DNA from 3 places in the Brevundimonas sp. TWP1-3 genome. Region 3 is predicted to be linked to each of the others. Evidence: predicted binding sites of a transcription regulator. Region 3 holds the regulator's gene; each other region holds the start of a gene.
What was found. Region 3 encodes LexA, which represses DNA repair genes until DNA is damaged. Its sites were predicted from a motif close to ATGTTCNCNANNTGTTCT; they were not measured.

Region 1: ACP693_RS09985 (ImuA family protein) is a predicted target of LexA. The motif match lies at 1,457-1,474, and genes of this name have one in related genera.
Region 2: dinB (DNA polymerase IV) is a predicted target of LexA. The motif match lies at 1,857-1,874, and genes of this name have one in related genera.

Annotation. Positions count from the first base shown of each region.
Region 1 covers NZ_JAFCTP010000001.1:2,011,288-2,014,561, forward strand. The annotation lists gene ACP693_RS09980 (DEAD/DEAH box helicase) at 1-1,224, opposite strand, end outside; gene ACP693_RS09985 (ImuA family protein) at 1,477-2,283, shown strand; gene ACP693_RS09990 (Y-family DNA polymerase) at 2,183-3,274, shown strand, end outside.
Region 2 covers NZ_JAFCTP010000001.1:2,074,766-2,078,039, reverse strand. The annotation lists gene ACP693_RS10260 (exodeoxyribonuclease III) at 1-156, shown strand, start outside; gene ACP693_RS10255 (alpha-ketoglutarate-dependent dioxygenase AlkB) at 205-765, opposite strand; gene dinB (DNA polymerase IV) at 762-1,835, opposite strand; gene ACP693_RS10245 (error-prone DNA polymerase) at 1,948-3,274, shown strand, end outside.
Region 3 covers NZ_JAFCTP010000001.1:2,331,089-2,334,362, reverse strand. The annotation lists gene ACP693_RS11630 (ComEC/Rec2 family competence protein) at 1-953, shown strand, start outside; gene lexA (transcriptional repressor LexA) at 934-1,629, opposite strand; gene trpC (indole-3-glycerol phosphate synthase TrpC) at 1,759-2,553, opposite strand; gene trpD (anthranilate phosphoribosyltransferase) at 2,550-3,274, opposite strand, start outside.

The sequences.
Region 1 (3,274 bases), 320 kb from region 3:
GCGCGACCGGCTGCGGCTGCGCTCTCCCGAACGCTCACGCCCGCCGGAGCGTTTGTCGTCGCGGGCGGGGCCGTCCTTGATGGCGGCGAAGTCGATGCCGTCCAGAACCAGCTCCTGCGGGTCCATCTTGATCAGCTTCAACACCTTATCCAGCGACTTGTCGTCGGCCGGGGTCACGATCATGAAGGCCTGACCCAGCTTGCCCGCGCGACCCGTGCGGCCGATGCGGTGGACGTAGTCGTCGGCGTGGTGCGAGACGTCGTAGTTGAAGACGTGGCTGACGTCCGGGATGTCCAGGCCGCGCGCGGCGACGTCGGAGGCCACCAGAATCTTCAGCGCGCCCGAACGGAAGTCCGCCAGGGTCTTGGTGCGTTGCGACTGGTCCAGGTCGCCGTGGATCGGCGCGGCGTCGAAGCCGTGCTGCTTCAGTGACTTGGCGACAATGTCGACTTCCGATTTGCGATTGCAGAAGACGATGCCGTTGCGCACGTCCTCACGGCCGACCAAGGCGCGCAGGGCGGTGCGCTTGGCCTTGGGGTCCGAGGTGGGGATGCGGACGACGTACTGGGTGATGGTGTCGGCGGTCATCGCCGGACGCGAGGCCTCGATCCGGGTCGGATCCTTAAGGAAGGCGGCCGTCAGGCGCGTGATCTCGGGCGGCATTGTGGCCGAGAAGAACAAGGTCTGGCGACGCGGCGGCGTGAGTTTGAAGATCTTCTCGATGTCGGGGATGAAGCCCATGTCGAGCATGCGGTCGGCCTCGTCCACGACCATGATCTCGACGCCGTTCAGCATCATCTTGCCGCGTTCGAACAGGTCCAGAAGGCGGCCCGGCGTGGCGATCAGGACATCGACGCCCTTGTTCAGGGCCGCGACCTGGTCGCCCATGGAGACGCCGCCGATCAGCAGCACCCAGGTCAGCTTGGTGCCCTTAGCGTATTTGGCGAAGCTCTCGGCGACCTGGTCGGCCAGCTCCCGGGTCGGAGCCAGAACGATGGCGCGTGGCATCCGGGCGCGGGCGCGGCCGGTGGACAGGCGATCGACCAGCGGCAGGGTGAAGGCGGCCGTCTTGCCGGTGCCGGTCTGGGCGATGCCCAGGACGTCGCGGCCGGCGAGAGCGACCGGGATGGCCTGTTCCTGGATGGGGGTGGCGGTCGTGTAGCCGGTGTCGGCAACGGCCTTAAGAGTCGTGGGCGAAAGGCCCAGTTGGGAAAATTCTGTCATGAATCCTTGGGAGAGAAAGCGTCTGCGTGCATAGCAGCGACGGAACCGCCCCTCTTTGGGCGAGCGGGCGGCGCGTTTCGCAGACCTGTCCCGAGGCTGGGGGCGATATAGAAGTCCCTGCGCCAAAGTCAAGTATTCACGATATGTCGTCCGAGCGGACTGTGCGGAATAAATTCCCACGGTCAAGCTGGAACTCTGCTTGACTCCTTGTCCCCTGAAGGATGCATATAAGAGAACAAAAGGAGAACAGTGGTGCGGCCCGATCACGATATCGAAGTCCTGCGCGAACGTTTGAAAGCGATGGAAACGGACGCATCTCCGACCGACGATGCACGCTTCAACCTGGGGCATGAGGAGGCGGACCGGCATCTAGGCGGGCTGGCGATCCATGCCCTGCACGAGATCTACGCCCCGACCACGCCGGATACGACGGCGGCCTTGGGGTTCGCCCTGGGGCTTGTTCAGCGGGCGGCGGGCGACCGGCCCGTGGTCTGGGGCGTGCAGGCCATGGCAGGGCTGGAGACGGGGCAGATCCATGGGCCGGGCTTGCGCGAGATGGGGCTGGATCCCGGCCGGGTGGTGCTGGTGCGAGTCAAGGAGACGAAGGACCTGCTGACGGCGGGAGAAGAGGCGCTGACTTGCGGCGCCGTGGGGGCGGTGCTGCTGACCACCTGGGGCGAGAGCAAGATGTTGAGTCTGACGGCGACGCGGCGGTTGTCGATGGCGGCGGGGCAGGGACGAGCGACGGCGATTCTGACGCGCTTGGCGGCCCAACCCCAGCCGAGCGCTGCCGAGACCCGGTGGCGGGTCAGGGGGGCTTTGTCGCGCGCGCTGGAAGCCGAGGCGCCCGGTCATCCGACCTATGCGGTTGAACTACTGCGGCATCGGCTGGGCGCGCAGCCTAACACCTGGATCATGGAGTGGGATCGTGAGCGCGAAGTCTTCCAGAAAGGCGGACATGAATACTCGGAACGAGCGGCGATATCTGGCGATCTGGTTTCCCCTGTTGCCGACGGATCGGTTGCGGCGCGAGGAGGGACAAGCCGACTCTTCGGCTGAGCCGGCGACCGTCTTGGTGGAAAAGGTGAAGGGCGCGCTGCGTCTGGCGGCCGCGAATGTGCAGGCGCTGGCGCTGGGCCTTTCGCCCGGCATGACCCTGGCCGATGCTCGGGCGCGGGCGCCGGACATCTGGGTGGTCGCGCACCGGCCCGAGGCGGACGCGGCCCTGCTGAAAAGGGTGTTGCTGGATTTCGGCCGGTTCACGCCGATGGCGGCGACCGACGGTGCGGACGGGCTGACGCTGGACGTGACGGGCTGCTCCCATCTGTTCGGGGGCGAAGAAGGTCTGGTCCGGTCGGTCGTGGCTAGGGCGCGAGGTGTCGGGTTGGCGGTTCGTCTGGCCCTGGCCGGCACGCCCGAGACGGCGCGCGCCCTGGCGCGGTTCGGGCGTGGTGGAATTTACGAGGGTGAGGGGCAGAGCCAGGCGCTGCGCCACCTGCCTGTCGCGGCGCTGGAGCTGTCGGACAAGGAGACGCAGGCCCTGTCGCGGGCGGGACTGAAGACCCTGGCTCATCTGGCCGACCGTCCCACCGCGCCCATCGCCGCGCGCTTCGGCGTGGCGGCGGCGACGCGGCTGAACCGGGTGATGGGGCGTGAGGACGCTCGGATCCGGCCCGAACGGCCTGTGCTGGTCATTTGCGTCAATCGCATTCTGGTCGAGCCGATCACGGAGACGACCGACATTGAGGCGGTTATCGGCGATCTGCTGGTCGAGGCCATGGATCAGCTCGACCTGCGCGGTCAGGGCGGTCGGGCCTTCCAGACCGCCTTCTTCCGTCTGGATGGAGAGGTGCGCCACATCACGGTTCGCACCGGTCGGCCCAGCCGGGATGTCGTTGGAGTGTTGCGCCTGTTCCGCGAACGGCTGGCGGCCTTGGCGCGGCCGCTGGATTCCGGTTTCGGCTTCGACCAGTTGCGGCTGTCCGTGCCGGTCGCCGATCGTCTGGCGTCCAAGCAGCGGGGCTTCGACCGGACGCCGCCGGGCGCCGAG
Region 2 (3,274 bases), 260 kb from region 3:
CGGGAGGCCTGGCCCCGCGACGCGGGCCTGCGGATCGACCATCTGCTGCTCAACGGCCCCGCCGCCGAACGCCTGAGCGACGCCGGGGTCGACCGCGCGGTAAGAGGCGCCGAGGGCGCCAGCGACCATGCGCCGGTCTGGATCGACCTCGCCTGACCCGACCGCTCCGGGACGCCCGACAACAGCCGGCCGCCCCATCGATCGTCAGTCGGCCAGGGTTCGGAAGGTGACGGAATAGCGCAAGGCCGTCATCGGCGTGATCGAATGCTCCCAGGCCGCCCGCGCCTCCCCCGACAATCGATAGGCCGAGCCGCACGCCAGCGGCGCATTTCGCCGCAGAAAGCCCGCCCCCTCGCGGCGGCGCAGCCGCATCACGCAGGGCGCCAGCAAGGACAGGCCCAATATCTCGCCATAGACAGGGCGGTCGCGATGCCAGCCGATGCCGGCGCCCGGCGGATATTCATTGACCAGGACCTGGACGAAGGCCGCGCCGTCCAGATCAAGACGATCCGCCAGCCGTGCCATCAAGGTCGAAAGACACGCCGGCCATCCCGCGCCGTCGCCCTCGCGGTCGAAGGCGGCGATCCGCCGATGGCCGAGATAGCCCAGATGCTCATAGGGCTTGAACGCCAGGGTCTGGAGCGCCTCCACAAGCGCATCCTGTCCGGGCGCCGACAGGACGTCGGCCCAATAGTCGAACCCTGCAACGACCGGCGCAAATACAGGCGCCTCTCCGAACAGGTCGATCTGCGCCGATCCGGTCACGACAGGGCCAGTTGTTTCGCCGCCGCCGCCGTCGTCTCCAGATTGGACAGGCTGACCCCGACGAGCCGCACGCCCCGGGTCGGCGGATAAAGGGAGCGGACCAGCAGCCGACTGACGTCGCGCAAGGCCTCGCGGGAGGCGACGGGCTCGGACAGGGACCGGCTGCGGGTCGACTGCTGGAAGTCCGCCCATTTGACCTTGACGGTGACGGTCCGTCCGCGACTGCCCGCCGTCTCGCACCAGGCCCAGACCTCGTCCGCCATCGCTGCCACCCCGGCCTCGATCGCCTCGGCCTCGGTGAGATCGGAGGCGAAGGTGGTTTCCGAGCCGCTCGACTTGCGGGTCCGGTCCGGATTGACCGGCCGGTCGTCCTCGCCGCGGGCGATGGCGTAATACCAGGGCCCGGACTTGCCGAAATGATGCTGGAGAAAGGCCAGGGTCTGGCGGCGCAGATCCGCGCCGGTGCGGATCCCCAGCCGCTCCATCTTGGCGGCGGTCACCGGCCCCACGCCGTGAAACCGCTGGACCGGCAAGGTTTCGACGAAGGCCTCACCCCGGCCCGGCGCCACCACGAACTGGCCGTTGGGCTTTCTCTGGTCGGACGCCAGCTTGGCCAGGAATTTGTTGTAAGAAATCCCGGCCGAGGCGGTCAGGCCTGTCTCCTCCAGGATCCGCCGCCGGACCGCCTCCGCCGTCGCCGAGGCGGTCCCCAGGCCCCGCCGATCCCCAGTCACGTCGAGATAGGCCTCGTCCAGAGACAGGGGCTCGATCAGGTCGGTGTAGTCGGCGAAGATCGCATGGATCTGCGCCGAGACCGCGCGATAGACCTCGAAGCGTGGCGGGGCGAAGACGAGGTCCGGGCATTTGCGCAGGGCGGTCGTCGAGGGCATGGCCGAGCGCACACCGAACCGCCGCGCCTCATAGCTGGCGGCGGCGACCACGCCGCGCGCCGCCGCATGGCCCACCGCGACCGGCCGCCCGCGCAGGGCCGGATCGTCCCTCTGTTCGACGGAGGCGAAGAAGGCGTCCATGTCCACATGGACGATCTTGCGGATGGCCGATCCCTGCATGACGGCCTGCATATCAAGACGAGAACAAAAAGGAAACATTTCTCAAAGGCGACGCTTGCCTTCCGCCTCCTGCGCGCGCTTTCGAGGACGCCGAAACACCGCGCGAACCCGCATGCCCTACGTCGAGCTTCAAGCCACCTCGCACTTCTCCTTCCTGCGCGGCGCCAGCAGTTGCGAGCTGCTGTTCGAACAGGCGCGGCTGTGCGGGCTGGAGGCCCTCGCCATCGTCGACCGCAACTCCCTGGCCGGGATCGTGCGCGCCCATGAGGCGGCCAAGGCCTCGGGCGTGCGCCTGATCGTCGGCTGCCGCCTGGACCTGATCGATGGGACCGGCCTGCTGGTCTATCCGACCGACCGCCCCGCCTATTCCCGCCTCACCCGCCTGCTGTCCCTGGGCAAGCGCCGCGCCGGCAAGGCCAGATGCCATCTCGACTGGGCGGACCTGAAGGACTGGTCGCAAGGTCTGATCGCCGTCCTCGTCCCCGACGAGGCGGACGACGCCTGCGCCGCCCGGCTGCGAAAACTCAAGGCGACCTTCCCGACCGGCGCCTATCTGGCCCTGACGCTGCGCCGCCGCCCCGGCGATGCGCTGCGCCTGCACGACCTGTCCACCCTGGCCGCCCAATCCGGCGTGCCGACCGTCGTGACCAATGACGTCCTCTTCCATCATCCGGACCAGAGACTGCTGCAGGATGTCGTCACCTGCGTGCGTCACGGCTGCACCATCGACGAACTGGGGTTTCGGCGCGAACGCCATGCGGACCGCTATCTGAAGCCGCCCGGCGAGATGCACCGCCTGTTCAAAACCTATCCCGAGGCCCTGGCCCGCTCGGTCGAGATCGCCGACCGGTGCCGCTTCTCCCTCGATGAACTGGCCTATCAGTATCCCGACGAGGTCTCGACGCCGGGCATGACGCCGCAGCAGACCCTCGAACAGCTGACCTGGGCCGGCGCCGCCGACCGCTATCCGGAAGGTCTGCCGGACAGCGTGCGCCGGACCCTGCGCCACGAGCTCGATCTGATCGGCAAGCTGGACTATGCGCCCTATTTCCTGACCGTCCATTCGATCGTCCGCTTCGCCCGCAGCCGCGACATCCTGTGCCAGGGACGCGGCTCGGCCGCCAACTCCGCCGTCTGCTATGTCCTGGGCATCACCTCGATCGACCCCGGCCGCAACGACCTCCTGTTCGAGCGCTTCGTCAGCCAGGAGCGCAAGGAGCCCCCCGACATCGATGTCGACTTCGAGCATGAGCGGCGCGAGATCGTCATGCAGTGGATCTTCGAGACCTATGGGCGCAACCACGCCGCCCTGTGCTCGGTCGTCACCCGCTATCGGTCGCGGGGCGCCCTGCGCGACGTCGGCAAGGCGCTCGGCCTCAGCGAGGACCTGATCAAGACCCTGTCGTCCCAGGTCTGGAGCTATTCCAGCGAAGGGGTCG
Region 3 (3,274 bases):
CGCGAGAGATTTCCGCCCCGTGGCCGATCCTGGCGATCCAGCGGTTCGGCGGATGGCTGACGGCGGCCGTCGCGGCCAGCGTCGTGGCGGGGCTAGCAACCGGGCCGTTCGCCATGCAGCATTTCAATCGCACGGCCATGTACGGGCTGTTGGCGAACCTGGGCACTTCGCCAGTCGCAGACTTCATCCTGATGCCGGCCCTGGCCATCGGCGCGGCGCTGGAGCCGATGGGATTGGGCGGGCCGTTCCTGGCGATTGCGGGATGGGGCGTCGATCTGATGCTGGCGATCGGAACCTGGACGGCGGGGCTGCCGGGGGCGGTGAGGACTGTCGCCAGCGCGCCGGACTATGTCCTTCCGATTGCGTTCCTGGGAGTGCTGTTCGTCTGTCTGTGGCAGGGACGATTGAGGTGGTTGGGCCTGCCGCTGGCGGCGGCCATTCTGGTCTGGCCGCGCGCCCCGACGCCGGATCTGTGGATCGGAGACGGGGGGACAAACGCCGCATTTCACCGCGAGAAGGAGGCGGTTGTCGTCAGGCCAGGCGTCCGAGAGTTCGCCGTCGATCTGTGGTCGCGGCGGCGCGGCCTGACCATGACGGATCGGTCTGAGGCGGGCTGGGTCTGCGAGCGCTTTTCTTGTCGGCCAGAAGCTGAGCGGGTCGGTCCGGTCGCGATCTGGTGGGGACGCAAGGCTCCTGGTCCGGACCAGATGGAGGCCCTATGCCGCGCGGCGCCCGTCATCAGCGTGCGCGCGGCCGTCACATCGATTCCAAGCGCTTGTCAGGAACGCCTGGTGCTCGACGGCGTCGATTTCGCCAGAGGCGGCGCGGTCGAGTTATGGCGTGTCAGTCCGCCTGAAACGGGCCGATGGCGCGCCGTCTGGACGGCCGACGTGCGGGGCGACCGCCCCTGGGCACGCCAGCCGAACCCGGACGTCAGTGATAGCGGCGCATGAGGCCGACCAGCTTGCCCTGAACGGCGACCTGATCCGACCCGTAGATCTTGGTTTCGTAGTTGCGGTTGGCGGGCTCAAGCGCGATGGAGGCGCCCTTCTTGCGAAGCCGCTTCAGCGTCGCGTGTTCGCCTTCGACTAGCGCCACGACGATCTCGCCCGAGGAGGCGTTGTCGGTCGATTTGATGACCACCATGTCGCCGTTCAGAATACCCGCCTCGATCATCGAATCGCCTTCGATTTCCAGCAGATAATGTTCGCCCGAACCCAACATGGATTCCGGGACGGGATAGCGCGCCGTCTCGTGCTCTATGGCGTCGATGGGCGTGCCTGCGGCGATCTTGCCCATCAACGGTAGCTCCCGGGTGTCATTGGCTGCGAGCGGCGCCAGGGTGCGGCCGCCGCCACCTTCGATGACATCAGGTTTGAACCCGGCCCGGCCGCGCGGCGCGCCGGCCGTGGCCTGTTCGGGCAGTTTGGTGACTTCCAGGGCGCGGGCGCGGTGGGCGAGGCGGCGGATGAAGCCGCGTTCTTCCAGCGCCGTGATCAGCCGGTGAATGCCCGACTTGGACGCCAGATCCAGCGCCTCCTTCATCTCGTCGAACGAGGGAGACACGCCGGTCTCCTGGATCCGTTCGTGGATGAACATCAGCAGTTCGTGCTGTTTGCGCGTGAGCATCGCCAGGCCCTCATGCGCCCGCCGACGAATCGGAACGGGCCGTGAACATTTGTCGATGTTCTGTAAGTGTTCCTTCCTAATGTCAACTTAACAGCGCCCTTGGGACACCGCGTGACGCGAGGAAGGCGATCAGGCCGCCAGCAGTTGCCGCGTCGCCGCCTCGACATCCGCCTGACGCATCAGGCTCTCCCCGACCAGAATGGCCTGCGCATGGGCGGCCGAGACGCGCTCGACGTCCTCGGGCGTGAAGATGCCGCTTTCGGCGACCAGCAGGGCGCGGACAGGGCTGAGCATCGACAGGCGCTCGGTCACTTCCAGATCGACCTCGAAGGTGCGCAGCGACCGATTATTGACCCCGACCAGATCGCCCCCGAGCGCACAGGCGCGGGCCATCTCTTCTTCGTCATGGGTTTCGATCAGGGCGTCCATGCCGAAGCGTTCGGCCTCGGACAGCAGTTCTGCAGCCAGCCGATCATCGACCATGGCCAGGATGATCAGGATGCAGTCGGCGCCCAAAGCGCGGCTCTCGGCGACCTGCCAGGGATCGACCAGGAAATCCTTGCGCAGGCAGGGCAGGGCGACCGCATCACGAGCCTGGCCCAGGTAGGCGTCATCGCCCTGGAAACTGGGGTCGTCGGTCAGTACCGAGAGGCACGCCGCGCCGCCCGCCTGGTAAGCACGCGCCAGGGCCGGCGGGTCGAAGTCGGGCCGGATCAGCCCTTTGGACGGACTGGCCTTCTTGATCTCGGCGATCAGGGCGGGACGGCCGGTTTCTTCTACCACACGCTCAAGGGCGGCGCGGAAACCACGCGGAGCCGAAGCGGTGCGGGCCAACGCCTCGATCGCGTCCTGCGAGGTCGCGGCCATGCGGGCGGCGACGTCTTGGCGCTTGTAGGCGGCGATACGGTCCAGAACGTCGGTCATGCGGGATCTTGGCTTTCCAGCGGCGTGGAGGTGATGCGGGCCAGACGCTCCAGCGCCTGGGCAGCCCGGCCGTCGTCTATGGCGGCGGCGGCGAGGATAGCGCCTTGGGCAAGGTCGGTCGCCCGGTCCGATACCACGAGGGCGGCGGCGGCGTTCAGCAGCACGATGTCGCGGTACGGACCGGCCGCGCCCGCCAGCAGGGCGCGCAGGGCGACGGCGTTCTCCTCGGCGTCGCCGCCACGGATGTCTTCGATGGAGGCGCGGGGCAGGCCGGCGTCCTCGGGCGTGACCTGGAAACGGTGAACCGCGCCGTCCTTCCATTCCGCGACTTCGGTCGATCCAGAGGTCGCCAGTTCGTCCAGGCCCTGGCCGTGAACGGTCCAGGCTCGCGTCGCGCCAAGGCGGCCCAGCACCTCGGCCAGAGGCTCCAGCAGGCGGGGATCATAGACACCCATGACCTGGCGTTTTGCAGCCGCCGGATTTGAAAGCGGCCCCAAAAGATTGAAAACGGTGCGGAAACCGATCTCGGCCCGCACGGGGCCGACATGCCGCATGGCCCCGTGGTAGGCGGGGGCGAAGAGGAAGCAGATGCCGGCTTCGTCCAGCGCTTTCCTCTGTTGAGCCTGATCCGCCATCAGGTTCACGCCCAGGATCGATAGAACGTCGGAAGACCCTGATTTCGAAGACATCGCCCGGTTGCCGTGCTTGGCGACCTTCAGGC